One region of the Anoxybacillus sp. ST4 genome, then DNA from elsewhere that is predicted to be linked to it. Evidence: predicted binding sites of a transcription regulator. Region 1 holds the regulator's gene; the other holds the start of a gene.
The links. Region 1 encodes NrdR, which represses ribonucleotide reductase genes. Its sites were predicted from a motif close to AACACNATATATNGTGTT; they were not measured.

Region 1 (16,584 bases):
TAACGTAATAAATTAAAACGTTCATGACGCCTGGGGGTAATTTTTGTTTAAACATAATCTCTTCAATGAGCTGCAAATCTGCTAATGCAGGTTCAACACCACCAGAAAAGTCCATAAGCAGTTGTCGTGGCGAGACGGTTTCAAGTTGTTTCATTAAATATTCTTCTTCGTTTTTCGGCTCGGCATGCGCCATCGTTCGTTCTGCTAACGGCTGCACCCGATCATATAAACGCGGGAGCGCTTCCCCTCGTTCAAATTGATACCATTCTTGAGCCGCCTTTCTTAACGCTTCGATGTCAATTTGTTCAGCCGGATCAATGACACCCATCACAATTTTTTGCATATCAAGCGGACCAATACCATATAAAAAGGCGAGCTTTTTAATCGCCTCTTTCACTTTTTCAGTAATGGCGCGCCGCGGCACAAGGTGATGAGACAGTCCAGCGTAAAAGGCATCAAAATCAAATATATCGTCTTGCATCGTATACGCTGCCCGTTCTTTTCTCATATACTGCTGTCCATCTTGAAGCATCACTTCTTGTTTCGCTTCATCACTTAATTTATGAATCATTTTTTCGGGTTGGATGGATGAAAAGACATCGTGAAATGAGCGGGTGATCGGTGTAAATGACGTACGATCAATGGCACGATCGGAAAAAAACTTTTTCAGCTTTTGAAATTTTGTTTTTCCGACACGATCATACAAAAATACATTTAAAACTCCATCGTTGAAAAATTGTTCTGGTGTAAGCGGAAGAAGCAGCTCATAAATAAATACCCGTTCATCGTCTTCATTCGTTCGTTTCATGTACGTATTTAACAACCCGATTCCTTCCAGTTTTAAACGCTCGGCATATATCGTTGGCAAACTACATTGCATAATTGCCATTAAACTATGATGCGTCGTCTCCTCGCTCCATAAACGCACCTGCTCAAGTTCGCTCCATAACGTCATATATAAGCTATACGCTTGAGCACCAATTAAAGGTTGATATAAAAGCGTCAATACTTTTCGGTCTAATTCGCTTAAAACTCCGTTCGCATGTACAATATATCGGTCGACCGCAATTAACTCTTTCCAACTATATTCCATCTTATCGACCTTCTTCATATGAAAAAGAGCACATTATGCCCTTTCTCCTTGTTCTTTTTTAATGAGCTCTTTTAATTCTTCAATAAAGACGTTTAAATCTTTAAACTGTCGATATACAGAAGCAAAACGAACGTAAGCGACTTCATCAATTTTTGACAATCTTTCCATCACCATTTCGCCGATCGTTTCACTTTTTACTTCATTTATGCCGCTATTGCGCAATTCTCGCTCAATTTGCTGCGTCACTTGCTCTAATTGTTCAAGGGCAACCGGCCGCTTCTCACATGCTTTAATCAACCCACGCAATATTTTTTCACGACTAAATTCTTCTCTCGTTCCTTCTTTTTTCACGACAATTAACGGTGTTTCTTCGACTTTCTCAAACGTTGTAAAACGAAAATGGCAACGTTCACATTCGCGCCGACGTCGAATGGAACGCCCTTCATCAACTGGACGCGAATCAAGTACACGCGTCCCGTGATGGTGACACGATGGGCATTTCATATGTATCAACTCCTGACAGTGATCTTACCCTTATAGTAGACAAAAAAAGGCGCATACACAACTACTTCTCACTATATATTCCCGACCCGATGTATGTTAATCGTTTCGCTAATTCGTCATACAAGCGGATGATGAGCTGGCGACTAAATCCGAAATCAACAGGAAGCCATGTTGTTTCCGTTGTCACTGAAAAGTCAATTGCTGTTTCAAACGGTCGAACAGAAATAACCGTCACGACGATAAACGCTTTTTTTCCTTTCGTTAGCGATACGCTCATTTCTCCTCGTTCTTCTGATATCGCTACAACGCGACACCCTTCCATCTGTTCAAACATTTCTTTGACGGCTTTTAACGCAGCCGTTTGCGTCGTTTTATAGTAGCGACTTTTTAACTGTTCATCAGGATGACGTTCAGATGTTTCATTATGATTTGTAAATATATATTTTATTTTCACCTTTCGTCCCCTCACTTTTCGCAAATGATAAAAAAAGAGGTGCATCATCTACACCTCTTTTCTCTTCCTCTTTATTATAAAGCTTTTGCTTGTTTAATTTCAATCGGACCCATACCGCGCGGCAATTCGATTGTTTCGCGTGTTTGCGCACCTAACGCTTCAGCGATGTAATCCGCCGCAATTGTTGGATCTAAATGACCACATGTGTACACATCAATGCTAGCATAGCCATGTTCAGGAAAACTATGGATAGTTAAATGTGATTCAGAAATGATTACAACACCGCTAACGCCTTGTGGTGCAAACTTATGAAACGCAACTTCACGAATTTCAGCGCCAGATTTTAACGCTGCATCAACAAATGTTTTTTCAATAAATTCGATGTCATTCAACTTATCAAAATCGCATCCCCAAAGTTCTGAGATAACGTGACGACCCATTGTATCCATGATCGTATCCCCCTTTAATAAATTTTGAAAAAAATAAACGATGAATTTCTTTTGCTTTCTGGAATGTATAACTACCACGGGGGAAAGTTAGTCCAAAGAGGTCCTAACCCTTTAAGTAGTCACATTACCACGCGTTCAAGAAGTTCACGAAAAATAGTATACTTTGTTTATATCTTTTTTTCAATATTGTTTTTTATTTTTTTGTAAAATGGGCATAAAAAATAACGCTGGAATACCCAGCGTTATACATTCGCGACCGCTTCATTTTTCAGCAAGTGTTTGGCGACAAGTTTTGTTAAATCAACAACGCGACAAGAATAGCCCCATTCGTTATCGTACCATGCGAGTACTTTCACTTTCCGATTTTCGATCACCATTGTTGATAATCCGTCGACAATCGCAGAGTGTGGATTTGTATTAAAATCAATAGACACAAGCGGTTCCATCGTCACGTCTAAAATGCCTGTTAGCGACCCGCGCGCTGCTTCCATAAACGCTTCGTTTACTTCATCGAAGGTCACATCTTTTTTCACGTCGACAACGACATCAACGAGCGACACATTTGGTGTTGGAACGCGCAACGCCATACCATGCATTTTCCCTTTCAAGTGAGGCAAGACGAGGGCTAATGCTTTCGCAGCCCCTGTCGTTGTCGGAATGATCGATTGAGCGCATGAGCGAGCACGACGTAAATCTTTATGCGGATTGTCAATATTTTTTTGGTCATTTGTATATGCATGAACCGTTGTCATCAATCCGTTTTCAATGCCAAAAGCTTCATCAAGCACTTTCACAACAGGTGCTAAGCAATTCGTCGTACACGAAGCGTTGGAAATGATGATGTGCTCTTTAGAAAGCATATGTTCGTTTACTCCCATCACAATTGTCACATCTTCATCTTTACCTGGTGCTGTTAAAATCACACGCTTCGCTCCTGCTTCCACATGCATCATCGCTTTTTCTTTCGCATTAAATTTTCCTGTCGCTTCAATGACGATATCGATTTGAAGCTCTCCCCACGGCAATAACCGCGGATCACGTGAATTGAGTAACTTTACTTTTTTCCCCTTTACAATGAGACCATCTTCAACCGGAACGACTTCTCCGTCAAATTTGCCATGATTCGAATCATATTTTATTAAATGAGCTAACGTTTCAGGCGGATAGCTCGCATTAATCGCTACAATCTCAATGTCATGTTCCATTATAGCTTTTCGGAATACCATGCGCCCAATGCGTCCGAATCCGTTAATCGCTACTCTCGCTTTCATTATATAGCCCCTTTCAATATATGTGTTATACTATTTATCCGTTATTCACAAAAATAGTATAACATTTTTAAGGTGTTTATGCTATAAAAAAATAAAAAAAGGGCATCCTATTTTTTTAGGACACCCCAACGCATTAAACATGCATGCAATTGTCGTTTCGTTTCTTCAATCGTTCCGTTATTATCAATAACTGCATCGGCTTTCTTTCTTTTTTCTTCAAGTGGCATTTGTGCTTTCATGCGCACCCATGCTTCTTCAACGGAAAAACCGTTACGCCCACAAAGACGCCGCAGCTGCGTTTGTTCGTCTACATATACGACAAGAATGCGATCAACGAGATGCTCTAATTTACTTTCGAATAAAAGCGGGATATCAAGAACGACCGCTTTTTTCGCTTGTTTTGCATATTGCTCTTTTTGTTGTAGCATATGTTTCCGAACGAGCGGATGAACGATCGCATTCAACTCATTCCGTTTTTGTTCATCAGAAAATACGATCGCCCCAAGCTTACGCCGATCAATCGCCCCGTTTGCATCTAAAATGTCGCGCCCAAACGTTTCGACAATCGGCCCATATGCCTCACCGTCAACCGCTGTAACACGGTGGGCGATTTCATCTGCATCGATGACAGGAATATGTAAGTCGCGGAACATCGCTGCGACTGTACTTTTTCCGCTCGCGATGCCCCCAGTTAATCCAATCGTTAACACGACTGTCACCTCTTATCTCATTTTAAAAATACCGAGCACAATGAGCATAATCCCAGGTAAAAACGAATATTTTTGCATCCAGCCAGATGTTCCAAACGACTTTCCAATTTTCAAACCACTAAATAAAAAGCAGAAGCTAAGCAAACAAACGAGAAACGTAGTAAACGTCAATGAATAGTTTAAAAGCGCCGCGCTCACCCCTGCGCCAAACGCATCAAGTGATAACGCTACACCTAAAAATACCGCTTCCATCCCTGTAATCGTACCTGATCGGTCAAAATCGGCCATCGTCGGTTTTCGTAAAATTTGAATGACGATACCGAGCGAACGAATTTCTACATTCATAATAAACTTTTCTTCGTTCTCATCTCGTTTGAGCATAAATTGAATAATCATCCATAGTCCTAATAAAATTAATATACTTCCACCAATGGCGTTTGCAGCAGTTGGTGAAAAGAACACATACATGATGCGCCCAATGCCCATCGCAACTAAAAAAGTCATACATGAACAAAGCGAAATAATGAGCAATGAACGAAGCGGAATATGTACACCCCGCATGCCATACGTAATGCCGACAGTCAAACCGTCGATGCTCACAGCTAAAGCAAGCAAAAATAACGACCATGTAACCATATGCGCTCGCCCCTTCCTTTAAACAGCTACCATAGTATATGGAAGGAGCCTATGCAATGTTCTTCTTCTATTTTTGACACGTTTCACAATAATGTGTACCGCGATTGGCGACGACCGTTTTTATAATTAAGTTGCCACATCGGCGGCACGGCATATTGGCGCGACCGTAAACATATAATTCATTTTGAAATGTTCCCGACTTTCCTTGTGTATTCACATACGTCCGAACTGTACTTCCCCCCTTTTCAATCGCTTCCCGCATCGTCTCAATCATCGCTTTATGCAATGCTTCAATTTCTTGTACAGTTAACGTCGCAGCTACACGTTCAGGGTGAATAGATGAACGAAATAACACCTCGTCCACGTAAATGTTTCCTAATCCTGCGACCACCGTTTGATCAAGCAATGTCGCCTTCACCGTTCGTTTTGTCCGCTTTAGCTGATCAGTAAGCCACGATGCTGTAAATTGTTCGTCTAACGGCTCACGACCGATGTTGGACAAAGGGGGGACATGACATTCGTCCCCTTTATCGAATAAATGCATCGTGCCAAATTTGCGCACATCGCGATAACGAAGTTCCGTTCGATCAGTAAACGTGAAAAAAATGTGCGTATGTCGATCAAATGGCGCATGTTCATCTTCATATATGTAACGTCCTTCCATACGCAAATGCGAAACGAGCACGACGTCATCCAGCTGAAATATTAGGAATTTGCCGCGGCGGTGAATGTCGTGAATCGTCTGTCCTTGCAGACGCTCACAAAACGTCTCTACATCGGGATATTGAACGATCTTTTTCCAATGCACTTTCACCTGTTCAATCGTCTTGCCTACAACGAGCGGCAAAAGCGTACGTCGTACTGTTTCCACTTCAGGTAATTCTGGCATGCTCGCCCACCCTTTCGTTACTTCGCATCATACCATGTCGGTCCAAAATGATAATCGACTTTTAACGGAACACGTAATGATACGGCATGTTCCATCACATCCGGAACAATGTTTTTCAACCGTTCAATTTCTTCTTTTGGCGCTTCCAAAATGAGTTCGTCATGCACTTGCAACAGTAAGCGCGCTTGCATTCGTTCTTCCCGCAACCGCTCGGCTAAATCAATCATTGCTTTCTTTATAATATCTGCAGCGCTACCTTGAATTGGCGTGTTCATAGCTGTCCGCTCGGCAAAACTGCGGACGTTGAAATTGCTGCTAGTAATATCCGGCAAATAACGACGTCGGTGAAGCAACGTCGTCACATACCCTTTTTGCTTCGCATCTTGCACGATTTCTTCCATATACTTTTTCACACCCGGATAACTGTGGAAATAGCGTTCGATAAATTCAGCCGCTTCTTTACGTGTAATACCTAAATTTTGTGACAATCCATAGTCGCTAATTCCATAAACGATACCGAAATTAACCGCTTTCGCTTGACGGCGCATATGGGCAGTCACTTCATCTTCTGCCACATGAAAAATGTCCATCGCCGTTTTCGTATGAATGTCCAAATCTTGATGAAACGCTGCAATTAAATTGTCATCATTAGCTATGTGGGCTAGAACACGCAACTCAATTTGTGAGTAATCAGCAGCAAAAATGACCCAATCATCAAAAGATGGAACGAACGCTTGGCGAATTTTTCTCCCTTCTTCAATGCGAATCGGAATGTTTTGTAAATTCGGTTCCGTTGAACTTAAACGCCCTGTTTGAGTTAACGCTTGTTGAAAAATAGTATGCACTTTTCCTGTATCTTGACGTACCACTTTCATTAACCCTTCTACGTACGTCGATTGTAATTTTCCGAGCTGGCGATAATGTAAAATTTGTTCAATAATTTCATGGTGTGGTGCTAACTTTTCTAACACATCAGCAGATGTCGAATACCCTGTTTTTGTTTTTTTCACGACTGGTAACTGCAATTTTTCAAATAAAATTGTTCCGAGCTGTTTCGGAGAATTGATGTTAAATGTTGTCCCTGCTAGTTCATAAATGCGTTGCTCAATTTGGTGAAGTTGAGCGGCGAACTCTTTCCCCATATGCTGTAAACGTTCAACGTCCACTTTCACCCCACGAAATTCCATTTCACCTAAAATGAATGTAAGTGGCAATTCTAAGTTAGTAAGTAGCTCAAATTGTTCATTTTGCTTTAATTCATGAATATACGTTTCCTTTAAAGAAAGGATCGCTTTTGCCTTTCTTACAAGATGTTCAGCTAATACATTTACCGATGGAACAGCTTGTTTCGCCCCTTTCCCATATACTTCTTCGTCGCTTTGTACATCTGTATATTGCTTTGTTTTTGCAATGGCCGCCACATCCCCATTCGCATCCGTCGGATTAAGCAAATAGGCGGCTAACAATAAATCGAAATCAACGCCTTTTAGCTCAATACCGTGCCATTTCAACGCTACAATGGCACGTTTCGCATCGAATACACTTTTTTTACATTGCTCATCTTCAAGCCATGTTCGAAATGCAGTTGAAGCGAACGCCACATCTGTCGGAATAAAAAAGTATCCGCGCTCATTGGCAAGCGCAAAACCGAGAATAGGGGCACGATGATAATTCGCATCCATCACCTCGACGACAAGGGCGCTTTCCTTCGTCAACATATGCTCCTCAATCGCTTGAACTGTCACAAAAGAGACGTCCGATAAGTTCGTTTTTTCATGCGCACGTTGACCAATTTTATCCATAAGCGATGTAAAGCCGAGCTCCTGAAATAACGAAGCAACGCGCTCCACATCATATGATTGCCATGCTAGTTCATCGAGCGACAACGTTAACGGAACGTCGCGATGAATCGTTGCTAACTGTTTGCTTAACAACGCCTGTTCACGATATGTTTGCAAATTCTCCTTTAGCTTTTTTCCTGAAATATGTTCAAGCGATGCAAGTACATGTTCAACTGTTCCGTACTCCTTTAATAATTTTAACGCCGTCTTTTCCCCAACCCCAGGGACTCCCGGAATATTATCCGACGCATCTCCCATTAGTCCTTTTAAATCAACAATTTGCGCTGGCTTTAATCCGTATTTCTCGAACACGTATTGTGGCGTATATCGCTCTAAATCCGTCATTCCTTTTTTCGTCACGTGCACATGAATACGCTCAGATACTAATTGCGTTAAATCGCGATCCCCTGAAATAATGATGACGTCAAAACCTTCTTTTTCCGCTCGCGTAGCTAACGTTCCGATAATATCGTCCGCTTCGTAATTTTCAAGCTCATACGTGCGAATGTTATATGCAGCGAGCAGTTCACGCAAAAACGGAAACTGTTCCGATAGTTCCGGAGGCGTTTTTTGTCTCCCGCCTTTATATTCCGTATATACTTCATGACGAAATGTCGTTTTCCCTGCGTCAAACGCAACGAGCATATGCGTTGGCTTTTCTTCTTCAATGAGTTTCATTAACATCATTGTAAAACCGTAAATCGCATTTGTATGAATGCCTTTGTCGTTATGTAAGAGCGGCAACGCAAAAAAAGCACGATAAGCGATGCTGTTGCCGTCAATAAGCACTAGTTTGTTTGCCAAACCGAAAACCCCCCTCTTTATTCACTTATGCTTATTTTACCACGATCATTGCCAAAAAAGAAAAAAGACGAGAACATTCGTTGTCCTCGCCTATTCCAAGACAATCGGCTTCTTGGATGAAGGGGTTTTCACATCTTATGTTATCAACATTTTTTTAATATATAGTAAACCGTTTGTAAATATATCGTTAAAAATCATTCATCTACACACGCATCGACGCGAAAATGAACGGTAAACGTCGTCCCTACCCCAACTTCACTTTTTACAGAAATTGTTCCATGATGCGCTTCTACTAAATGTTTAACGATAGCTAAACCAAGACCTGTTCCCCCTGAATTGCGACTTCTTGCTTTATCTACACGATAAAATCGCTCAAAAATGCGCGGAATTTCCTTTTGTTCAATGCCTATCCCTGTATCGCTCACATGAACATGTAGCTGCTTGTCCTCTTTCTCAACACGAACTGTAACACGTCCACCAGTTGGGGTATAAGCAATCGCGTTGTTAATTAAATTAATAAAAATTTGTTTTAATCGGTCCAAATCGCCGTACATGTAACAATGTTGAGCATTCGAGGACCATTCCAACGCGATTTGTTTATCGGTCGCTTTCCCCTCTAGCATAACAATAACTTCTTTTAATACTTCATGTAAATCAACGACAGATACATTTAACGTGAACCCTTGTTGTTCGATTTTCGACAAATCTAGCAAGTCTTGAATTAAATGTTGCAACCGCTCGCTTTCTTTCAAAATAATTGTTAAAAAATATTCGAGCGTTTGAGCATCATGCATCGCTCCATCTAACAACGTTTCAGCAAAACCTTTGATAGACGTAATTGGAGTTTTTAACTCGTGCGAAACGTTTGCTACGAAATCTTTCCTCATTTGTTCAAGCTTTTTCAACTCAGTAATATCATGGAATACAACAATAATTCCTTTCCATTCATCATTCGTTCCAATAATGGGCGTTCCGTATACTTCAAAATGTTTTCGCTCAATATCAACAGGAAGAAGCAATTGTTTGCGGACATTGATTTCCATCATAAATATTTCTTCTACAAGCTCAATGATTTCTTTATGCGGAAACGCCTCATAATATAAGCGATGGACGTAGTCAGACGGATCAACATGAAACATTTCTTTATACGCGCGATTCATGAGAGAAATGTAGCCTCGCTGATCGATTAAAATTAAGCCGCTCCCCATATTTTCGATGAGGGCACGCAAGCGGTCTTGTTGCATTTCTTGCATCCGTACCATCTCCTGCAAATTGCGCGCCAAAATGTTTAACGACTGACTAAGCATCCCTGTCTCATCTTCCCGACTTTCGTACGTTCGCGCTTTATAATTGCCGCGCGCAAGCTCCATCGCCACTTTTGTTGCAGCTTCAATCGGTCTTGTATATTGATTTGTAATTTTAATTCCCAATAAAAGAATAATGAAAAAAGCGATGCTCAAACTGAATGTAAGCAATAGCCAAATTTGTTCATTGACACGCTCGATCGCATACATAGGCAAGCTGATAACAATATATCCAATTTGCTTATTTTTTTGCCAAAACGGAACAGCGTAATAATATAAATCTTGTTCTTCTTCAAAAACAACTGATCGTTTCTCTTGCTTCAACACCGTTTGAATCATTTTTTTATGACGTTTTTCGTCAATCGATACGTAGTTGTCTGTATCGAGCAGCACCGTTCCATCATGATCGACAATCGTTACGCGAGCAGACAACATATCGCTAATGGCGCGCAATCGTTGTTCAAACGTCGAGGAGTGAAGGGATTCGTTCCCCATATATAACGCTAAAAGCTTAGCCTCTTTCTCCATTCGATCATGTACAGTATCTAAGTAAAACTTTTGGAAAAGTTGTCCTAACAGCAACCCGAGCCCAAATAAAACGGATAAAATGACCGAAATAAGCCCGAGCAATAGCCGGGAGCGAAACTTATTCATCCGCTTTCGGCTCCTCTAGTTTGTACCCTAACCCACGTATCGTTTTAATGTATAGTGGCTTGCGCGTATCCTGTTCGATTTTCTCACGCAAATGGCTAATATGCACATCAACAATGCGCGTATCTCCGGCAAAATCATAGTTCCACACTGCACTTAATAACTGATCACGCGTCAACACGCGCCCTTTATATTTCGCTAAATATGCCAACAATTCAAATTCCTTTGGAGTAAGTTCTAATCTCTGTTCTGCAAAATACGCTTCATAGCGATCAGGGAATATTTTTAGTTGTCCGACAACGAGCGAATCGTCACTATGTTCTTGCTTTTCCTCTTGGCCATGGATCGCTGTTCGCCGCAAAATCGCTTTTACACGCGCAACGACTTCACGTGGACTAAACGGTTTTGTCATATAATCGTCAGCACCTAATTCAAGTCCGAGCACTTTATCGAATTCATCATCTTTTGCCGTCAACATTAAAATCGGGGTCAATACCTTTTGTTGACGTAGTTGTTTACACACTTCAATGCCGTCTAATTTCGGTAACATTAGATCGAGAATGATAAAATCCGGACGCTCGTCTAATGCTTTATTGAGTCCCTCTTCCCCATCATAAGCTGTCAATACGATAAATCCCGCTTGTTTTAAATTGTACTCTAACAACGTGACGATCGACTGCTCATCGTCGACAACTAACACACGTTTTGACATAGCCATCCTCCAACAACGTAAATTTGTTACATTTTTATTATAACGAGTTATTTTAAAAGATAAAAATAAAAAAGAGGCAGCGCCCCTTTTTAAAAATTATCTAATGCTTTCTCTTCAATAAACGGATATGGTGGAACGACACGCAACGTTCCAACTAATACTTCTTCTCCATCTCTAACAGCTTGAACTGAAACATGAATTTCATTATTTTCTTCATCAACGTGAGTTACTTCAAATAAAAATTCAACATGTTCGTAATGATACACCGGCCGTTTAAATTCAATCGTTTTGGAAACAATATGGCTTCCTGGTCCCGGCAAATATTTTGAAATCGCTGATGTAATCAATCCTGTTAACATGATCGCCGGTACGATTGGACGCTTCAATGGCGTTTGTGATGCGTAGTCGTGTTGAATATAAAGCGGATTCGCATCGTTCGTAAGCCCTAAGTATAACAACAAGTCTTTATCTTCGATCGCCTCCGTTAACATAAGTTTCTCACCAACGGATATGTCCGAAATTAACCTTCCAATTTTACGCTTTTTCCCTAACATCCTTCTTTCCCCCTTTGTTTGACCATATACAAAAATTCGGGGGAACCCCCGAATTTTTGTTATTGTAATACGTTCATTACATTTTTCACCGACTCAACAGATTTTGCTAATGCCGCTTTTTCTTCCTCTGTTAACTCGAGCTCAATAACTTTTTCGATTCCGTTGCCACCTAAAATCGTTGGCACACCTAAATAAATACCTTCATATCCATATTCGCCTTCTAAATAAGCGATGGCTGGAAGAACTCGGCGCTGGTCTTTTACGATCGCCTCAATCATTTCCGCGAGGGACGCAGCTGGCGCATAATACGCGCTACCATTGCCAAGCAAGTTGACAATTTCACCGCCGCCTTTACGTGTCCGTTCGACGATGGCGTCTAAACGTTCTTTCGGAATTAGCGTTTCAAGCGGAATGCCACCTGCGTATGAGTAACGGACAAGCGGCACCATATCGTCGCCATGACCGCCTAAAACAAATCCCGTAATGTCTTTGACAGACAAATTCAATTCTTGTGCAACAAATGTACGGAAACGTGCGGTATCTAACACACCAGATTGACCGATGACACGATTTTTCGGAAAGCCGGATTCTTTAAATACTGTATATGTCATCGCATCGACCGGATTGGTTAATACGATAATAAAGCAGTTCGGTGAGTATTTAACGACTTCTTTCGTTACAGCTTTCATAATGTTTTGATTTGTCGTTACTAAGTCGTCACGACTCATCCCTGGTTTGCGTGCAATCCCCGCAGTGATGACAACGATGTCCGAATCAGCTGTATCCGCATAATCCGACGTACCAATAATGTTGGCGTCAAAACCAAGAACTGGGCTTGACTCAAGCATATCGAGCGCCTTGCCTTTTGTCGGATTTTCCAATTGTGGAATGTCGACAAGAACGATATCTCCTAGCTCTTTTTGCGCTAAAATAAACGCTGTTGTCGCTCCCGTAAATCCAGCACCGATAATTGAGATTTTTTTACGTTTCATACCCACGTTCTTCCATCCCCTTTTTCGTTTATTCGCCCATATTTCGAATGAGAGCATCCGCAAATTCAGAGCATTTCACTTCTGTTGCACCTTCCATTAAGCGCGCAAAATCATATGTGACCACTTTAGATGCAATTGTTTTTTCCATAGAGTCAATAATGAGTTTTGCTGCCTCGTTCCAACCGAGATGTTCAAACATCATGACACCAGATAAAATGACAGACGACGGGTTCACTTTATCTAATCCTGCATATTTTGGTGCTGTGCCATGCGTTGCTTCAAAAATGGCATGACCCGTTTCATAGTTAATGTTTGCACCTGGAGCGATACCGATGCCGCCTACTTGTGCTGCAAGCGCATCAGAAATGTAGTCGCCATTTAAGTTCATCGTTGCAACGACATCAAACTCGCGTGGACGAGTTAAAATTTGTTGCAAGAAAATATCTGCAATCGCATCCTTAATAATGATTTTTCCTGCTGCTTCTGCTTCCGCCTGCGCCTTGTTTGCAGCTTCTTTTCCATCGGTTTCAACGATGCGGTCATACTCCGCCCATGTAAACACTTGATCGCCAAATTCTTGCTCAGCTAATTCGTAACCCCAGTTTTTAAACGCACCTTCTGTATATTTCATAATGTTTCCTTTATGAACGAGCGTCACCGATTTGCGACCGTGTTCAATCGCATATTTAATTGCTGCTCGTACTAATCGTTTCGTTCCTTCTTCCGAAATTGGCTTAATGCCGATGCCTGACGTTTCAGGGAAGCGAATTTTGCGCACGCCCATTTCGTTTTGTAAGAAATCGATAACCTTCTTCACTTCCGGTGTCCCTTTTGCGTATTCAATTCCAGCGTAAATATCTTCCGTATTTTCACGGAAAATAACCATGTCCGTATCTTCAGGACGCTTGACTGGCGAAGGAACTCCGTTAAAATAGCGAACCGGACGAAGACATACAAACAAATCGAGCTCTTGACGAAGCGCAACGTTCAACGAACGAATTCCGCCTCCTACCGGAGTTGTCAACGGCCCTTTAATCGCAATTATGTATTCACGAATCGTGTCGAGCGTTTCTTGCGGCAACCATTCACCTGTCAATTTAAACGCCTTTTCACCAGCAAGTACTTCTTTCCAAACGATTTTTCGCTCACCTTTATAAGCTTTTTCAACAGCTGCTTCTAATACGCGAGAAGCGGCCGCCCAAATGTCCGGACCTGTCCCGTCCCCTTCAATGAATGGAATAATTGGATAGTTTGGAACGTTTAATACCCCGTTTGTAACCGTAATTTTTTCTCCTTGCATCACAATAACGACCTCCAAATCATGTAGTGTAAAAAGGTGAGAAAGGCGAGTTTCCCACCTTGTAAAACCTTCATTATGCGCGTTCTTCAAGCGGTACGTACACTTGTCTCGTCGGTCCTGTATATTCTGCACGCGGACGAATGAGACGATTGTTTTCGTACTGCTCTAAAATGTGCGCGAGCCAGCCTGACATGCGGCTAATAGCGAAAATTGGTGTGAATAAATCATGATCAATTCCTAAACTATGGTAAACAGAAGCTGAGTAGAAGTCAACATTTGGCGGCAATCCTTTTGTCGATGTGACGATCTCCTCGATTTTCACCGACATGTCGTACCAATGTGGTTCGCCTGTCAACTTCGTCAATTTTTCAGACATTTTCTTTAAGTGTTTCGCACGCGGATCTCCGTGACGATACACGCGATGGCCGAAGCCCATAATTTTTTCTTTGTTGTTTAATTTGTTATGAATGTACGTTTCTACGTTTTCAAGCGTGCCGATTTCCGTCAACATTTTCATTACCGCTTCGTTCGCTCCACCGTGAAGCGGCCCTTTCAACGCTCCAATCGCCGCTGTAATGCCTGAATATACATCAGACAAAGTAGCAACACAGACGCGCGCTGTAAACGTTGACGCATTCAATTCATGGTCAGCATGAAGGACGAGCGCCTTATTAAACGCTTCAACAGCAATTGGATCTGGCTCTTTTCCTGTCAGCATGTATAAAAAGTTTGCTGCGAAACTTAAATCTTTGCGCGGCTGAACAGGCTCTAATCCTTTGCGAATGCGCGAAAACGCAGCAACGATCGCCGATACTTTCGCCTGCAAGCGAATCGCTTTTCGATAGTTCGCTTCCGGATTCATCGCTTCCGCCTCTTCATCGTACAATCCAAGGAATGAAATGGCTGTACGAAGCGCAGCCATCGGATGCACTTGATCAAGCGGGTACATTTTAAAATGATCAATAACTTGTTGCGGAATATCAGCATTTTCTGCTAACTGCTTTGTTAGCGTTTCCACTTCTTCTTTGTTCGGTAATTTGCGATGCCAAAGTAAATAAACAACCTCTTCAAACGTAGCGTGTTCCGCTAAATCATCGATATTATACCCAACATATGTGAGCGTATCATCGATGATTGAACTAATGGTGGAAGTGGTTGCAACAACCCCTTCGAGACCGCGAGTTACTGTCATGTTACATCTCTCCTTTTCTCTTTTATTCCCCTTTTCCCATGTTGATGCACGTCGGTGAGCGCTTGCTCAAAACATCTGAATAAAAATGCAAAGAAACGGCTTACATTTTGTTATATATTCACCTATCCGCTTAACGAAGCGAGCAGGGGAATATATACGATCGTTTCGTACATGCTCCACTACTATTATAAACAATTATCAGACTTTTGTGAACTAAAAGAAATCATAATTCAAAAATATTATTATGAAAAAGTAATAAATCATGAAAACACATCGACTATTTTCATGATCGTATATGCAATGCCAGCACCAATTAATGGACCAACAGCGACGCCTTTGAATAAAGATACAGCTAAAATCGTACCAATGACAAGCGCAGTCGTCATGTGCGGATCTTTCGCAAGCAGCGTCACGCCTCCTTTTGCTAACAAAGCAACGGCAATTCCTGATAACAACGCAATCCATGCATAAATCGAGCGAACGGATTCCGTCAGTTCTTTCAAACCTATTTTTCCGGATGCGATCGGAACTAATACGGCAATTGTAATGATTGTCACACCGAGATTGATCCCTTTCTGTTGGAAATAAGGAAACACTTTTGAACTTAATCCGATGCTCTTTACAACAAGTAAAAAAAGTACAGCAACAATAAGAGAATGATTTTTCGCAATCATCCCGATCACGAGCAAAATAAATAAAAAAATAAACGGCTGCACGTAGCATCCCCCTTTCTTGAAACTTTTTCTTCTTTTGCATTGTATATTATAATAGTCATAAATACCAAAAGGCGGGAGGTGAAGGAATGCCAGTTCATTATTTGTATCGCTCCCTTCGATTTGTATTTGTCATTTTCGTCATCATCGCAGGATTAGCGAGCTTATATTATATATCAACGTTAACGTATCCGTTTTTAATTGCGTTAGCGATCGCTTTTCTTATTAATCCTATTGTCGATGTATTAGAGAAAAAAGTGAGGATGCCAAGAGCTTTGGCGGTCATCGTTGTTTTACTTTTTTTACTCGCACTCGTTGCCGGTCTCGTTACTCTTCTCGTTGCGGAAATTGTAACAGGAACACAATATTTAGCAACAGTTGTGCCTAACCATTTTCAAAAGCTCGTCGTTTATATGGAACAGTTTGTCGCCAGCCAGCTCATTCCATTATATAATCAACTCGCTACCCTTTTTAAAAATTTAGACACAACCCAACAAGATACAATTATGACAAAT
Region 2 (16,584 bases), on a different contig from region 1:
CACGCTTGTAAAAGAATTGGGGGATTATCATGCATAAAGACCAACCGCTTATTTTTGAGTTAAGCAAGCCGGGACGCATAGGGTACAGCTTGCCCGAGCTAGATGTACCGGCGATCGACGTCGCACAAGTGATTCCAAACGATTACATTCGCCAAGAAGCAGCAGACCTCCCAGAAGTATCAGAGCTTGACATTATGCGCCATTATACAGCGTTATCCAAACGCAATCATGGAGTCGATTCTGGCTTCTATCCGCTTGGGTCTTGTACGATGAAATATAACCCGAAAATAAACGAAAATGTTGCCCGTTTTGCTGGATTTGCCCACATTCATCCGCTTCAGCCGGAAGAAACGGTACAAGGGGCACTTGAATTAATGTACGACTTACAGGAACATTTGAAAGAAATTACCGGTATGGATGCGGTGACGTTGCAACCAGCAGCTGGCGCGCACGGCGAATGGACAGGGCTTATGATGATTCGTGCTTATCATGAAGCAAACGGTGATTACAACCGAACGAAAGTCATCGTCCCTGATACAGCCCATGGAACAAACCCTGCTTCAGCAACGGTGGCGGGATTTGAAACGGTCACGGTCAAATCGACAGAAGAAGGGCTCGTTGATTTAGACGATTTACGTCGCGTTGTCGGCCCGGATACAGCAGCACTCATGCTTACAAACCCAAACACGCTCGGATTATTTGAAGAAAACATTTTAGAAATGGCAGAAATCGTGCATGCTGCAGGTGGAAAGTTGTACTATGACGGTGCGAATTTAAACGCCGTGTTAAGTAAAGCAAGACCGGGGGACATGGGTTTTGATGTCGTGCATTTAAACCTTCATAAAACATTTACCGGTCCGCATGGTGGTGGCGGTCCCGGTTCAGGTCCAGTTGGTGTGAAGGCTGAGCTCATTCCATTTTTACCAAAGCCAACAGTCGAAAAAGGAGAAAACGGCTACTATTTCGACTATGACAGACCGCAAGCGATCGGACGTGTGAAGCCGTTTTATGGAAACTTTGGCATTAACGTTCGCGCCTATACGTACATTCGCTCGATGGGCCCAGACGGCTTAAAGGCTGTAACAGAATATGCGGTATTAAACGCAAACTACATGATGCGCCGCTTAGCGGAATATTACGATTTGCCATACAACCGTCATTGCAAACATGAATTTGTCTTGTCAGGCAAGCGACAAAAGAAATTAGGAGTGCGCACGCTTGATATCGCCAAGCGTTTGCTTGATTTCGGATATCATCCGCCGACGATTTACTTCCCGTTGATCGTCGAAGAGTGCATGATGATCGAGCCGACAGAAACCGAGTCTAAAGAAACGCTCGATGCCTTCATTGATGCGATGATTCAAATCGCAAAAGAAGCGGAGGAAACGCCGGAAATCGTTCAAGAAGCGCCTCATACAACGGTTGTGAAACGTCTAGATGAAACAACTGCTGCTCGCAAGCCCATTTTACGCTATCAAAAATGAGGTGCCAAGCATTTTTGCTTGGCACCTTATTTTTTCTTCACTTTTCCTGTCCACATTTTGAAGCCACCTTTTAAGTGGTATAAGTCACGATATCCTTTTCGGTATAGCATTTGGGCAGCGCGGCCACTGCGGAGTCCGCTTTGGCAATATAAATAAATCGGTTGATCTTTACGCAATTCCTTCATGCGGAAACGAAGCTGTGAAAACGGAATATTGCGCGCCCCTAAAATATGACCAGCAGCATATTCATCTGGTTCACGCACGTCGATGAGTTGTGCTTTTCGGTAGCCGGCCCGAAATTCTTCTTCCGTAAGCGTCGTAACAATTTTCTTTTGGTAAAAGTATGTAATGACCGCGTACACAATAATTGCTCCGAGAATAATAAGAACCGTTGTCATGATGCCCCTCCTTTTTTTCATCGTTGCCACGTCTATTATATAAATGTTTTGGACAAGAAGCAAAGCATTTTCCATTGACTTATGACGTTTGGTACACTATAAAATGATAGAGGAAAGGGTGGGGTAGATGGAAAAAGAAGTATGGCGATTCATTGACTCAGGCAATTGTTCCCCGGCGTTTAACATGGCGCTTGATGAGGCGCTATTGGAATGGCATAGTGAAGGGAAAATTCCACCGACGATCCGTTTTTACGGTTGGAATCCACCGACGCTTTCAATTGGATATTTTCAAAAAGTTGAAAAAGAAATCGATATGGAAGCAGTAAAGACGTATGGACTTGGCTTTGTCAGACGGCCAACAGGTGGACGGGGCGTGCTTCACGATCGAGAGTTGACGTATAGTGTGATTGTGTCAGAGGCGCATCCAGCCATGCCGCAAACGGTGACGGAGGCGTATCGCGTCATTTCGCAAGGCATTTTAGAAGGTTTTCGCTTTTTGGGCCTTGATGCGTATTTTGCTGTACCGAAGACAGAAGAAGAAAAAGCGGATTTGAAAAACCCACGTTCGGCCGTTTGCTTCGATGCGCCTTCTTGGTATGAGCTCGTCGTCGAAGGAAGAAAAGTGGCAGGGAGCGCACAAACGCGACAAAAAGGCGTCATTTTACAGCATGGCTCCATTTTATTGGATTTAGACGAGGAGATGCTGTTTCGTTTGTTTAAATATCCGAATGAGCGGGTTAAAGAGAGAGTGCGACAAAATTTTAAACATAAGGCGGTCGCCATCAACGAGTTAACGGGGCGCAACGTGACAATCGATGAGGCGAAAGAAGCATTTTTTAAAGGTTTTGAAAAAGGTTTGAACATTCAGCTTGAGCGGTACGAATTAACCGATGATGAGCTTTCTTACGTTCAGCAATTGGCAAGGAATAAATATGAAACGGATGAATGGAATTTTAAACGGTAAATTTTCCTCTTGACAAACAAAAAAACACTTGACTTAATTATCAATATGTAGTATGTGTTTTGTAAAAAATCATACTACATATTGATTTTTTTATTGATTCTTGTTGTCGATATATGGTAGTTTAATGTAGTAAGATTATGTTGGTAGAGGAGAGGTAAACATGACGGTTGCGTTTTCTGAAAAAATGATGGTGAATGTGGACAAGTTGAACGAAGACATTCGCCTGTTTCCGCAAGTGCACCCGATTACTCCTGAGATGCACATTACATATAAAGGTGTGTCACGTTTAGTTATGCTCGATCGTTATTCGTTCAAGGATACGGAAAAGTTGACGTTAAGCGTCGGTGATTTTGTCGTTTTGACGGTAAAGGAAGATCCGAAGTTTCCGGCGCGTGGTCTTGGATTTATTGTCGAGCTTGACTGGGAAAAGAAAAAGGCGCATGTACTTGTTGAGGAAGAGTATCGCCATGTGTTGGAAGGAGAAGAGGCGAAAACAGGGATCGTTGTTCGCTCCCTCGATGTCATTGAAAAGCCGTTAGAAATTTATTATGAACAAATTGCGAAGCGGAACGCAACCGGGCTCGCTGCGGTGGAACAAACAGAAGAAAAGCGGCAAGAGTGGTTTGAAAAATTTTATGAACAGCTCGTCAACCTTCATTTTGTTCCAGCTGGTCGCGTATTGTACGGTGCAGGTTCTGGAACAGAAGTGACGTACTTTAACTGTTATGTTATGCCATTTGTGAAAGATTCGCGCGAAGGCATTTCTGAGCATCGCAAACAGGTGATGGAAATCATGAGCCGGGGCGGTGGTGTAGGAACGAACGGTTCTACCCTTCGTCCACGTAACACACTCGCGCGCGGAGTGAACGGAAAATCGTCCGGGTCCGTATCATGGCTTGACGACATCGCAAAATTAACCCATCTTGTCGAACAAGGTGGTAGTCGCAGGGGCGCACAAATGATTATGTTAGCCGATTGGCATCCGGACATTATTGAATTCATCATTTCCAAAATGCAAAATCCGCGCATTTTACGCTATTTACTTGAAAATACGGAAGACGAAGGCATTCAAAAAGCAGCGAAAGAAAAATTAAAATTTACGCCACTTACTGAACAAGAACGCGCAATGTATCAAGGGATTGTTAATTATAAAAACATCCCGGGTTACGGCGGTTTCACGGAAAAAATCATTAAAGATGCGGAAGAAAAGTTGCGCACAGGTGGCACGTATAGCGTCCACAATCCAGACTTTTTAACAGGAGCGAACATTTCTGTTTGTTTAACGAAAGAGTTTATGGAAGCGGTAGAGAAAGATGAAGAGTATGAATTGCGCTTTCCAGATGTTGAGACGTATTCGGAAGAAGAAATGCGCATCTACAACGAAAAATGGCATGAAGTCGGCGATGTGCGCGAATGGGAGAAAATGGGCTATCGCGTTCGTGTTTACCGGAAAATTCGTGCGCGCGAGCTATGGAAACTCATTAACATTTGCGCAACGTATTCTGCCGAACCAGGTATTTTCTTTATCGACAACGCCAACGACATGACGAATGCAAGAGCGTACGGGCAAAAAGTAGTCGCAACAAATCCGTGTGGTGAGCAGCCCCTCGCACCTTATTCTGTGTGCAATTTAGCCGCGATTAATTTGGCAAATATGGTCGATAAAGAAAAGAAGGTCGTTGATTATGAAAAATTAAAGCGTACGGTTGAAGTTGGCGTCCGTATGCAAGATAACGTTATTGACGCAACCCCGTATTTCCTTGAAGAAAATAAAAAGCAAGCGCTTGGGGAGCGTCGCATCGGTCTTGGCGTCATGGGACTAGCTGACTTACTTATTTATTGTGAAAAAGAGTATGGCTCCAAAGAAGGTAATCAGTTAGTTGATGAGCTGTTTAAAACGATTGCAACAACGGCATATCGGGCGTCGATTGAACTTGCCAAAGAGAAAGGAAGTTTTCCGTTTTTAGTTGGCGAAACAGAAGAAGAAACGATGAAGTTGCGCGAAGCGTTTATTCACACCGGTTATATGAAAAACATGCCGGAAGATATTCGCCAAGATATTTTAAAATACGGTATTCGTAACTCGCATTTATTAACGGTCGCTCCGACCGGGTCCACAGGGACGATGGTTGGCGTGTCCACAGGGCTAGAACCATATTTTTCGTTTTCTTATTATCGAAGTGGTCGTCTTGGTAAGTTTATTGAGGTAAAAGCGGATATCGTCCAAGAATATTTGGACAAACATCCAGAAGCAGATCCAAATAACTTGCCGCATTGGTTTGTGACAGCGATGGATTTATCGCCAGAAGCTCATGCAGACGTGCAATGCATCATCCAACGCTGGGTTGATTCTAGCCTCTCGAAAACAGTGAATGCCCCGCGAGGCTATACGGTTGAGCAAGTACAAAAGGTGTATGAGCGGTTATGGCGAGGCGGTGCAAAGGGCGGCACAGTTTATGTCGATGGTAGCCGTGACGCGCAAGTATTGACATTAAAAGCAGAAGAAAATGTGGTCGAGGAGCAGCTTGAATTAATTCCAGAAGAGCCGAAAAAACGAGCGGTGGCGCTTGTTGAAACGATTCCAGATTTGCGCGCAACGGACGTGACGATTGGATCGGAAGTTGGCAACATTTGTCCGGTGTGCCGCGAAGGAACAGTTGAAGAAATTGGTGGTTGCAACACATGCACAAGTTGCGGCGCTCAATTAAAATGCGGCTTGTAATGTAAAAAAGGGACGGAAAAATCCGTTCCTTTTTCTCTTATGCCGGATAACAAAAATTGCATTTCATCACCTCATAACAATCAACCATACTAACATTGAGGTGATTGGATGAAGCCATTTATTCCACAGCTTGTTTATTTTGAACGTGAGGCGCTTGACTACCCTCTTGGGCGAGAACTAAAGGAAAAATTTCAAAGGATGAATATTGACATTCGCGAAACAACATCCCACAATCAAGTGCGCGGCATCCCAGGGGATACAGAGCTTCAACAATATCGCAATGCCAAATCAACACTCGTTGTCGGCGTCAGGCGTACCCTGAAGTTTGATACGTCCAAGCCATCAGCAGAATACGCCATTCCCCTCGCGACAGGCTGTATGGGTCATTGCCATTACTGTTATTTACAAACGACGCTTGGAAGTAAACCATACATTCGCGTATACGTAAATCTTGATGATATTTTTGCCCAAGCGAAAAAATATATTGACGAGCGTGCTCCAGAAATTACGCGCTTTGAAGCAGCATGTACATCAGATATTGTCGGCATCGACCATTTGACGCATGCGTTAAAACAAGCGATCGAATTCATTGGAGAGACGGAATACGGTCGGCTTCGTTTTGTCACAAAATATGAACACGTCGACCATTTGCTTGATGCGAAGCATAACGGAAAAACGCGCTTTCGCTTTAGCGTCAATTCCCGTTATGTCATCCAAAACTTTGAACCAGGAACGTCTTCATTTGATGCGCGGCTAGAGGCAGCGCGAAAAGTCGCCCATGCCGGTTATCCGCTCGGTTTTATCGTTGCTCCCATTTATATGCATGACGGGTGGGAAGAAGGGTATTTTGAGCTATTTGAGCGGTTGCATACGCATTTACAAGGCATTGACCGAACGAATTTAACGTTTGAATTAATTCAACATCGCTTCACCAAGCCTGCGAAAGCAGTCATTCAAAAAAGGTACCCGAAAACGAAGCTAGATCTTGATGAGACGAAACGAAAATATAAATGGGGGCGATATGGCATCGGAAAGTATGTATATATAGATGAAGACGCAACAAGATTGCATGACACGATCCAATCTTGTATTGAACAATTTTTTCCTGAAGCAACAATTGAATATTTTACGTAAATAGTTGTCATGCTTGGTAAACATGTTATAATCATAATGATTGCGATGTTTGTTTAGGAGGGGAACGTATGCCAACACCAAGCATGGAAGATTATATTGAACAAATTTATATATTAATTGAAGAAAAAGGGTACGCCCGTGTATCAGATATTGCCGAAGCGTTATCTGTTCATCCCTCCTCTGTGACAAAAATGGTTCAAAAACTTGATAAAGATGAATATTTAGTATATGAAAAATACAGAGGGCTTGTATTAACGCCAAAAGGTAAAAAAATTGGCAAGCGGCTCGTGTATCGTCACGAATTGCTCGAGCAATTTATGCGTCTTATCGGTGTAGCTGAAGAAAATATTTACCGCGATGTCGAGGGAATTGAACATCATTTAAGTTGGAATGCGATCGATCGCATTGGCGATTTAGTACAATATTTTGAGGAAGACGAATCACGTCTTGAAGCGCTTCGCAACATTCAAAAACAAAACGAGCAAGAACAGGCATGACGCTTGTTCTTTTTTGTTTTTTTATGCTCAATGTGCTCCTTTTCTCATACATATATGGCGAGGGGGGGAGGAGCGTGGAAATTGATGGCGTATTTTCTGGTGGCGGAGTAAAAGGATTTGCTTTAATTGGAGCATATGAAGCCATTGAAGAAAAAGGATTTCGTTTTAAGCGGCTCGCCGGTACGAGCGCTGGGGCACTCATTGCTTCGTTTATTGCGGCTGGATTTACAAGTAAAGAAATATTAAAGATGATGGAAGAGATGAATTTAACAGATTTTCTTGATGAGCGACAGACGATCATTCCTTATGCCTGGTTAAAATGGCTTCTTCTTTATTGGAAAATGGGGCTTTATAAAGGGGAAAAACTTGAGCAGTGGGTAGCCGAACAGCTTAGTAAAAAAGGGGTGTACACGTTTGCTGATTTGCCCCATGAACGATTGCGTGTTGTCGCTTCGGATTTAACGAACGGAACGATACTTATTTTGCCGGATGATTTACCGAAGTACGGCATTGATCCTCTTCGTTTCCCAGTCGCAAAGGCAGTAAGAATGAGCGTTGGCATTCCTTACTTTTTTGAACCTGTGCGACTAAAGACAGAAGAAGGAAAGCATATTGTCGTAGATGGTGGATTGTTAAGCAATTTTCCGATTTTCTTATTTGACGAAGAGCGAAAAAAAAGACCCGTTCTCGGCATAAAATTGAGCGCAAGGCAAGGACAAAAAGCAAAGAAGAAAATTGATAATGCGATTGAATTGTATGAAGCGTTGTTTCAAACGATGCGCGAGGCACACGATGAACGATATATTTCACGCCGTCATGAAAAAAACATTATTTTTCTTCCTGTAAAACATGTTGTCGCAACAGATTTTTCGATGACAGATGAAGAAAAAAAGAAGCTCATTTCGTTTGGAAAAGAGCGGACGGAACAATTTTTAAAAACATGGACGTATTAAACGTATGAAAGAAAAAAATCGGGTTAAAAAGAGGCCCGATTTTTTTTCTTTCCCTTTTTGCCTTCAATTACTGTTAAATGGGTGGCGTGCTTTTTCTTTAAAGCGGTTGGGCGCGGTTGTTTTTTCGACGTCGGCTTCGTTTTTTGATGGTGGAGTTTTTTCGATTGTTTAACCGCTTTTTGATATGAATGATCGAAACGCTGTCTTTGTATCCATTTGTATATGGCGTAAAAAACAGCTACGATGAGCACGATGATCATCGCTTGTTTCAACAATCGAATCGGATCGTTCCATAAACGATAAGTCAAGCCAAATATAGCTAATACAATAAGCAAAGTAATAAGTGGGAATGGGCGCCGACGCAATCGATCCACCTCCTTTATCGTTACACCACTTCTTCTTGCTGTTTCGTCGCTTCTCCCTCTAATTCAAGCAACCGTTGAAATGATGCGATCGCCACTTCTACTTGATCATCAGTCGGTTCTTTCGTGGTGAGTAGTTGCAACCATAAACCCGGATAACCGAGCCAACGTAATACAGGAATATGCCGCAATGCATTTGTTGCTTGTAGCACTTCAAAGGATAGCCCTAGCACGACAGGAATGAGTGCTAATCGGTTCAATACTCGCACCCAAAGCGGCTCTGTTGGCACGAACATGTAAACGAATACGCCGATGAAAACGGTGAATAAAATGAAGCTACTGCCGCAACGATAATGAAGGCGCGATTGTTGTTGTACATGTTCAACGGTCAGCGGCAAACCATGCTCGTAGGCATTAATTACTTTATGTTCTGCTCCGTGATATTGAAACAGTCGTTTTACAAGTGGCGTGAGCGAAATAAAGTAAATATAACCTAGAAGTAAAAGAAGTTTAAAAAACCCTTCAACAAGAATTTGAGCCATATTCGATGAAAAAATCGGTCTCGTTAACTCAGCTAAAAATACAGGAATAAGTGTGAAAATAAATTTCCCAAATAGGAACGATAAAACACCGATTAGCGCCACGCCTAAAATCATCGTCCATTTCGATGGCGATTCCGCTTGCAAAGTTTCATCTTCATGTGGATCAAGATCATATCGTTCACTTGAAAACTGCAAATGTTTTGACCCGTTTGCGCTTGCTTGAATAATCGCAAAAATGCCGCGAAGAAACGGAATTTTTTTCAATGAAGCAAGCGTCTTGTTTGTTTGGCGCGGAACGTGAAAATATTCTATCGACCCGTCTTTTCGACGAATAGCTGTGACGGAATGATTGCGCCCTGCAAACATCACACCTTCAATGACTGCTTGCCCGCCGTATACGTTTTTGTTCATGAGAAGACACCAACCTATTTTCTTTTTTCTTATATTCTACAAGAAAACGATAAAAACCTCTAGGTCGATGTATCGTTTGTATTTGTATTGTTGCCAAAAATGAGAAACAATACACATGAGATCCAACATTTTGGACAAGATAAAAACGGAGGTGATTGATGTGCAAACAAAAACGAAACGAGACGCACAACTCGAACAAAATAAAAGGGAAAAGCCAATGCCTGTGCTAGCAAAAGTCGCGTTGATCGGCTTCATTGGAGGTGTGTTTTGGGGCTTTCTCGCATATTGTGCTTATTTTTTTCATTTTACAGAAGTGGCGCCAAATTTCATTTTGCAGCCATGGGCAGTCGGTGATTGGAAAAACGGGGCGCTCGGTCAGACGATTGCCATATTGTGTATCGGACTCGCTTCCGTCATCGCTGCATTTGCATATTACGCCTTTTTAAAAAATAAGCAAGGCATTTGGCCAGGCGTCGCTTTCGGTCTCGCACTATGGGTTCTCGTATTTTACGTACTGAATCCTATATTCCCACAATTAAAAGCTGTGCCGCAACTTGAACGAAACACCGTTGTAACAATGGTATGCTTTTACATTTTATATGGTGTATTCATCGGATATTCCATTTCTTTTGAAGTGGCGGAGATGAGGCGACAAAAACAGGCTCATGTGGTAAAATAACCTCATATATGTTACAAGCAAAGGGGGGAGAGGGGGAATGATTCGATTCCTCCTTTTAAACGGTCCAAACTTAAACCGTCTCGGCATGAGAGAGCCGCACATTTACGGACATACGACACTTGCGCAACTAGAAAAACAGTTAACGGAATTTGCAGGTGAATACGGGGCGGAATTAACGTGTTACCAAAGCAATTATGAAGGGGCGTTAATTGACCAAATTCATCGGGCGGAATCGTTATATGACGGCATTATTTTTAATCCAGGAGCGTTTACGCATTATAGCTACGCGTTGCGCGACGCCATTGCGAGCGTGAGAACGCCCGTTATTGAAGTACATATTTCAAACATTCATGCGCGGGAACCGTTTCGTCACCACTCTGTCATCGCTCCTGTGACGGTGGGACAAATTGTCGGACTTGGTGTGAGCGGATACCGATTGGCGATTTTAGCGTTGCTCGATATGGTTGAAGGGAAGGGGAAATCATAGTGGAACAATTGAAAAAACTTCGTGAACAATTTTCAGCGTATGGGATTGACGGTTTTCTTATTACAAACGAATATAACCGTCGCTATATGACAAATTTTACAGGTACAGCAGGCGTTGCTTTAATTAGCGAAACAGATGCGGTATTTATTACGGACTTTCGCTATGTCGAACAGGCGATGCGCCAAATTGAAGGATATGAAATTGTCCAACATACGCAAACGCTTATTGAAGAAGTAGCAAAACAAGTGGAGCGATTAGGTATTAAAAAGCTCGGTTTTGAACAAGATGACATGTCGTATGCGACGTTTTCATCATATGCAAAAACAGTAAAAGCAACGCTCGTTCCGGTTTCCGGTGCGGTTGAAAAGTTACGCTTGATTAAGTCGGAAGCAGAGATTAAGATATTAAAGGAAGCAGCCGAGATTGCCGATGCCGCCTTTCGTCATATTCTTGATTTTATTCGCCCGGGTGTGCGCGAAATGGACGTGGCGAATGAGCTAGAGTTTTTTATGCGCAAACAAGGGGCAACGAGTTCATCGTTCGATATTATCGTTGCATCTGGTGTGCGTTCAGCGTTGCCTCATGGGGTGGCAACAAATAAAGTCATTGAAAAAGGCGAGCTCGTCACGCTCGATTTTGGCGCATATTACAATGGGTATTGCTCGGACATTACGAGAACGATCGCAGTTGGGGATGTAAGCGACGAGCTAAAGCGTATATATGACGTCGTGTTGCAAGCGCAGCTTCGCGGTGTTGAACATATTCGTCCAGGAATGACAGGCCGAGAGGCAGATGCGCTTACGCGCGATTACATTTCTGCTTGCGGATTCGGTGAATATTTTGGTCATTCAACAGGCCATGGGCTCGGTATGGAAGTACATGAAATGCCGGCGCTGTCGATGCGTTCGGATACTGTGCTAGAGCCGGGGATGGTTGTGACGGTTGAACCGGGTATTTACATAGCAGGATTAGGCGGTGTTCGCATTGAAGATGACATCGTCATTACAGAAAACGGCAATGAACGGCTCACTCTTTCGCCAAAAGAACTGATCATTTTATAGACGGTAGGAGGAAATGAACATGATTTCAGTAAACGATTTTCGCACAGGTTTAACGATTGAAGTAGATGGTGACATTTGGCGTGTCATCGAGTTCCAACATGTGAAACCAGGAAAAGGGGCGGCGTTCGTTCGTTCCAAACTTCGTAACTTGCGTACAGGAACGATCCAAGAGAAAACATTCCGCGCAGGTGAGAAAGTAAGCAAAGCACAAATTGACAATCGCAAAATGCAATATTTATATGCAAACGGCGATCAGCACGTGTTCATGGATATGGAATCATATGAGCAAATTGAGCTTCCGGCTAAACAAATTGAGCATGAATTGAAGTTTTTAAAAGAAAACATGGAAGTGTTCATTATGATGTACCAAGGCGAAACGATTGGTGTCGAATTGCCAAACACAGTTGAGTTAAAAGTTGTTGAAACAGAGCCAGGTATTAAAGGTGATACAGCATCAGGTGGTTCTAAACCAGCAACGTTAGAGACAGGTCTTGTCGTTCAAGTACCGTTCTTCGTCAACGAAGGCGATGTATTAATTATTAACACAACAGACGGCACATACGTATCACGTGCGTAATGGAAAATTGTAAAAATTGAGAAATTCAGCTTGTTGGCTTTGTCAACAAGCTGAATTTTGTATATGGGATTTTTTAAGTTTTAGCACCATTTGAATTGTTTTTAACGTATGACCATTAAATTCCTCAACAAACTCTTTCACAACTTCAAAACCTTTAGCTTCATAAAAGGTCTTTCCGATTTGATTATCTTTTTCTACATTTACATAAATTTTATTTATACCGTCTATGTCTTGTATTCCTTTTTGCAACAAAGCTGAACCGATTCCTTTGCCTTGGTGTTCTGGATGAACATAAATAGCCCATAACTCCACATTTCCATCTTCTCTTACTGAAGAAAAGTTAGCAAACCCCACAATGTTATTTTCTACTTCAGCTACAAAAAGAGTAGAGTATTGTAATCGTTGTTTCATGCGCTCGTCACTGTAAGCTGATTTTAAAAAATTTTCTTGCACATCCGAAGGGATAACACCCTCATATGTAGCATTCCAAGTTATTTTCGCTATATATTGAACTTGTTTTATATCTTCTCGTTTCATTTTGCGAATGACGTATGCCATCTTGATTATTCCTTTCATTTGTTATTTAGCATATCGCTTGATGCTTCACCATGAATCTTTCCAAATGGTTATGAGCAATCCCTTCTTTTTGTATAAAAATTGTATACATATCCTTCTCATCTGTAAACATCTTTCTCTATAAATTTTCCTCTCTATACTTCTGAATTGTCTCATTTCTGCATACGTTGTACTAGCACTGTTGTACAAGGAGGATGCGATGAAAACTGATGCAACGGTTTGGACGATGGCAGGGTTACGTTTTTTATCTGCAGCGATTGAGTTAAGCGCAGCGATCGTTATGTTGTCGTTCAACGACGTAAAAAAGGCGCTTGCGGTCAACACATTGCTTGCGGTTGTCGGTCCGACGATTTTTTTCGTTGTCATGATGATTGGGCTTGTGGCAGTAGCGAATGAGCTATCATTATTTAAACTCGCATGGATCGGCGCTGGAGTTGTATGTATATTGATCGGTATTTATGTCGTGAAATGAGGGGGGAAGAGAATGCAAGCAGTGTTGAATATATTGCCTAAAACGCTTGTTGATGCCATTCAATCGTTTTCCATTTTTCCCCAGTCTACGATTGAAGAAATTCGCATTCGTATTCATCGGCCGCTGGAAGTCATTGCTGGTGGGAGGTCGTACATATGTCCGCATGTTGTACAAACGGAAGAAGGTGTCGAACTATTAAATAAACTAAGTCAATATTCTCTTTACACAATCGGGGAAGAGTTAAAAAAAGGCTACATCACGATTCAAGGTGGGCATCGCGTTGGTTTAGCCGGAAAAGTGATTGTAGAAGACGGAAAAGTAAAAGCGATTCGACATATTACGTCATTTAACATCCGAATGGCCCGTCAACAAATCGGCATAGCTGAGCCACTTCTTCCTTACTTATACGACGGACGATGGATGAATACGATCATCATTGGCGCACCGCAAACAGGAAAAACAACACTCCTTCGCGATATTGCACGCATCGTCAGTAGCGGAGTGACAGAGCAGCATATTGCTCCTCGAAAAGTTGGCATTGTCGATGAACGATCAGAAATTGCTGGGTGTGTCAAAGGCATTCCGCAATTTACATTCGGATGCCGTGTCGATGTGCTCGATGCGTGTCCAAAGGCAGAAGGGATGATGATGATGATTCGTTCCATGAGCCCGGACGTTCTTGTTGTTGATGAAATTGGGAGCGAAGCAGATTGTATCGCGATTTTAGAAGCGGTTCATGCAGGAGTGGGCTTATTTATGACAGCGCACGGTCGACATATAGACGATATAATGAAGCGCCCGTCATTGCGCCCGATTATGGAACAAGCTGTGTTTGAGCGCTTTGTGGAATTAACAAATGTCGGTCTCCCCGGAACAATTCAAGCGATTCGCGATCGTAGCGGGTGCGACATATACCGAGAGATGAGCGTGATGTAAATGAAATGGATCGGAGCTGTGTGCATTATATTAGCGACAACATGGTCAGGGTTTGAAGCGTCCCGCCTTTTGCGTGAGCGTACAAGGCAATTACGCCAATTAAAAATGGCGTTGCAATCGCTTGAGGCGGAAATTATGTACGGACATACGCCGTTAACGGAAGCGGCTATACGACTTTCACAACAACTATCACGACCGCTGTCATGGTTATTTGAAACATTTGCACAAAAGTTACAAGAAGGAACGATGAGCGCCCGTCAAGCATGGGAAGAAAGTTTACAGGAAGTATGGAAAATGACTGCATTGAAAGAAGGCGAGCTCGAAATTATGAGACAGTTTGGCGAGACGCTCGGACAATACGATCATGAAATTCAACAAAATTATATTCGTTTAACGATGGTTCATTTAGAGAGAGAAGAAGGGGATGCGATTGAAAAACAACAACGCTACGAAAAAATGATGAAAAGTTTAGGTGTATTAACGGGCATTCTCATCGTGCTTTTACTCATATAGAGGAGGACATTCAAAATGGGTGTTGACGTCGATTTAATTTTCCGCATTGCTGGAGTAGGCATAGTCGTTGCGCTGTTGCATACGATTTTAGAAGGATTCGGAAAAAAGGAATATGCTCAATGGGTGACATTATTAGGTTTTATTTACATTTTGTTTTTAGTCATTTCGATCGTTCAAGATTTATTTCAAAAAATTAAATCGGTTTTTTTGTTTCAAAGTTAGGAGGGAATACCCATTGATATTTTACAAATTGTCGGGCTTGGATTAATTGCGACGTTTTTAGTAACGATTTTAAACGAACATAAATCGAACATTTCTCTTTTGTTGACCGTATTTGTCGGGACCGTTATTTTTTTATTTTTACTTGATCGCATTCAAGATATTTTTCGTATGGTTCAGACGTTAGCAAACGAAGCGCGCGTTCAAACCGTATACGTCGAGACGATTTTAAAAATTATCGGTATCGCTTACATTGCTGAATTTGGCGCACAAATTTCAAAAGATGCCGGACAAGGGGCGATTGCTGGGAAAATTGAACTTGGTGGAAAAATTTTAATTTTAGCGATGGCCATTCCGATTTTGACTGCTCTCATTGAAACGATTTTAAGTTTTCTTCCGATGAAGGGGTGATGATATGAGGCGCGCTCCAATTTTATTTTTCTTTCTCTTTTTTTTCTTGCCTTGTATTGTACAAGCATCACCAACGACGAATGAGCTAGTGAAACGACAAGCGGAACAAGTGGGCGTAGAGTCGATTAAACAATATTGGGACCATATTGTTCAACAGTATGGAGGATTGTTGCCAGAAAGTCAAAAAGGTTCTTTTTGGCAGTTTATAAATGGGGAGAAAGAGCTGTCGCTAAGCGAATGGTTGCGAGCGTTTATCAAATTTTTATTGTACGAGCTTATGGCGAATGGAAAGTTGCTTGGCACGCTTATTTTATTGACGGTGTTTAGCCTGTTTTTACAGTCGCTACAAAACGCTTTTTCACATCATGCTGTCAGTAAAGTCGCACATGCGGTTGTTTATATGGTACTTATGATTATCGCGTTAAATAGTTTTCATGTTGCCGTGACATACGCAAAGGAAGCTATTCAGACGATGACAAGTTTTATGATCGCTCTTTTGCCCATTTTACTTGCGCTTATGGCGTCGTCAGGTGGCATTGTATCCGTAGCTTTTTTTCATCCGATCGTCTTGTTTTTTATGAATATGACAGGAACGATGATTGAACATTTTTCGTTACCACTTTTGTTTTTAGCGACAATTTTAAGCATCGTCAGTTTATTAAGTGAACATTATAAAGCGACCAAATTGGCAGATTTGTTGCGCAACATTAGCATCGGTTCGCTCGGTATGATGCTTACCATTTTTTTTGGCGTGCTGTCTGTTAAAGGTACTACGACAGCAATTGCCGACGGGGTTGCTATACGGGCAGCAAAATTTGTGACAGGAAACTTTATACCTATTATCGGACGAATGTTTACCGATGCGGCAGACACAGTCGTAACAGCTTCTGTCTTATTAAAAAATACAGTCGGTTTGTTTGGTGTTGTGTTACTGCTTCTTATCGCAGCGTTTCCGGCAATCAAAATTTTAGTCATCGCTCTTATTTATCAACTAGCTGCAGCGATATTACAACCGTTAGGTGGAGGCATCGTCATTTCCTGCTTGAGCGTGATGAGTAAAAGCATCATGTATGTGCTCGTGGCGCTCATGATCGTATCGCTTATGTTTTTCTTAAGTATGACCGTTATCATTGCAGCAGGAAATTTAACGATGATGGTTCGTTGAGAGGAGAATGGGACTGTGGGA

Region 2: a site for NrdR is predicted at 2,917-2,934, ahead of K1I44_RS01230 (vitamin B12-dependent ribonucleotide reductase). Genes of this name have one in related genera too.

The regions. Positions count from the first base shown of each region.
Region 1 covers NZ_JAHZOE010000002.1:145,523-162,106, reverse strand. The annotation lists gene K1I44_RS02990 (replication initiation and membrane attachment family protein) at 1-1,093, opposite strand, end outside; gene nrdR (transcriptional regulator NrdR) at 1,127-1,597, opposite strand; gene K1I44_RS02980 (cytosolic protein) at 1,659-2,051, opposite strand; gene speD (adenosylmethionine decarboxylase) at 2,126-2,500, opposite strand; gene K1I44_RS02970 (glyceraldehyde-3-phosphate dehydrogenase) at 2,743-3,771, opposite strand; gene coaE (dephospho-CoA kinase) at 3,879-4,481, opposite strand; gene ytaF (sporulation membrane protein YtaF) at 4,494-5,117, opposite strand; gene mutM (DNA-formamidopyrimidine glycosylase) at 5,185-6,006, opposite strand; gene polA (DNA polymerase I) at 6,024-8,651, opposite strand; gene pnpS (two-component system histidine kinase PnpS) at 8,846-10,609, opposite strand; gene K1I44_RS02940 (response regulator transcription factor) at 10,602-11,318, opposite strand; gene K1I44_RS02935 (MaoC/PaaZ C-terminal domain-containing protein) at 11,408-11,872, opposite strand; gene mdh (malate dehydrogenase) at 11,932-12,870, opposite strand; gene icd (NADP-dependent isocitrate dehydrogenase) at 12,893-14,167, opposite strand; gene citZ (citrate synthase) at 14,238-15,356, opposite strand; gene K1I44_RS02915 (DUF441 domain-containing protein) at 15,617-16,072, opposite strand; gene ytvI (sporulation integral membrane protein YtvI) at 16,159-16,584, shown strand, end outside.
Region 2 covers NZ_JAHZOE010000001.1:202,120-218,703, reverse strand. The annotation lists gene gcvPA (aminomethyl-transferring glycine dehydrogenase subunit GcvPA) at 1-37, shown strand, start outside; gene gcvPB (aminomethyl-transferring glycine dehydrogenase subunit GcvPB) at 30-1,484, shown strand; gene K1I44_RS01240 (rhodanese-like domain-containing protein) at 1,511-1,882, opposite strand; gene K1I44_RS01235 (lipoate--protein ligase family protein) at 2,010-2,846, shown strand; gene K1I44_RS01230 (vitamin B12-dependent ribonucleotide reductase) at 3,007-5,568, shown strand; gene splB (spore photoproduct lyase) at 5,677-6,702, shown strand; gene mntR (transcriptional regulator MntR) at 6,771-7,199, shown strand; gene K1I44_RS01215 (patatin-like phospholipase family protein) at 7,274-8,152, shown strand; gene K1I44_RS01210 (SA1362 family protein) at 8,176-8,517, opposite strand; gene K1I44_RS01205 (DUF1385 domain-containing protein) at 8,538-9,467, opposite strand; gene K1I44_RS01200 (YqhR family membrane protein) at 9,583-10,146, shown strand; gene aroQ (type II 3-dehydroquinate dehydratase) at 10,184-10,633, shown strand; gene K1I44_RS01190 (M24 family metallopeptidase) at 10,633-11,694, shown strand; gene efp (elongation factor P) at 11,714-12,271, shown strand; gene K1I44_RS01180 (GNAT family N-acetyltransferase) at 12,314-12,829, opposite strand; gene K1I44_RS01175 (YqhV family protein) at 13,047-13,319, shown strand; gene spoIIIAA (stage III sporulation protein AA) at 13,332-14,255, shown strand; gene spoIIIAB (stage III sporulation protein SpoIIIAB) at 14,256-14,768, shown strand; gene spoIIIAC (stage III sporulation protein AC) at 14,784-14,990, shown strand; gene spoIIIAD (stage III sporulation protein AD) at 14,997-15,398, shown strand; gene spoIIIAE (stage III sporulation protein AE) at 15,403-16,563, shown strand; gene spoIIIAF (stage III sporulation protein AF) at 16,579-16,584, shown strand, end outside.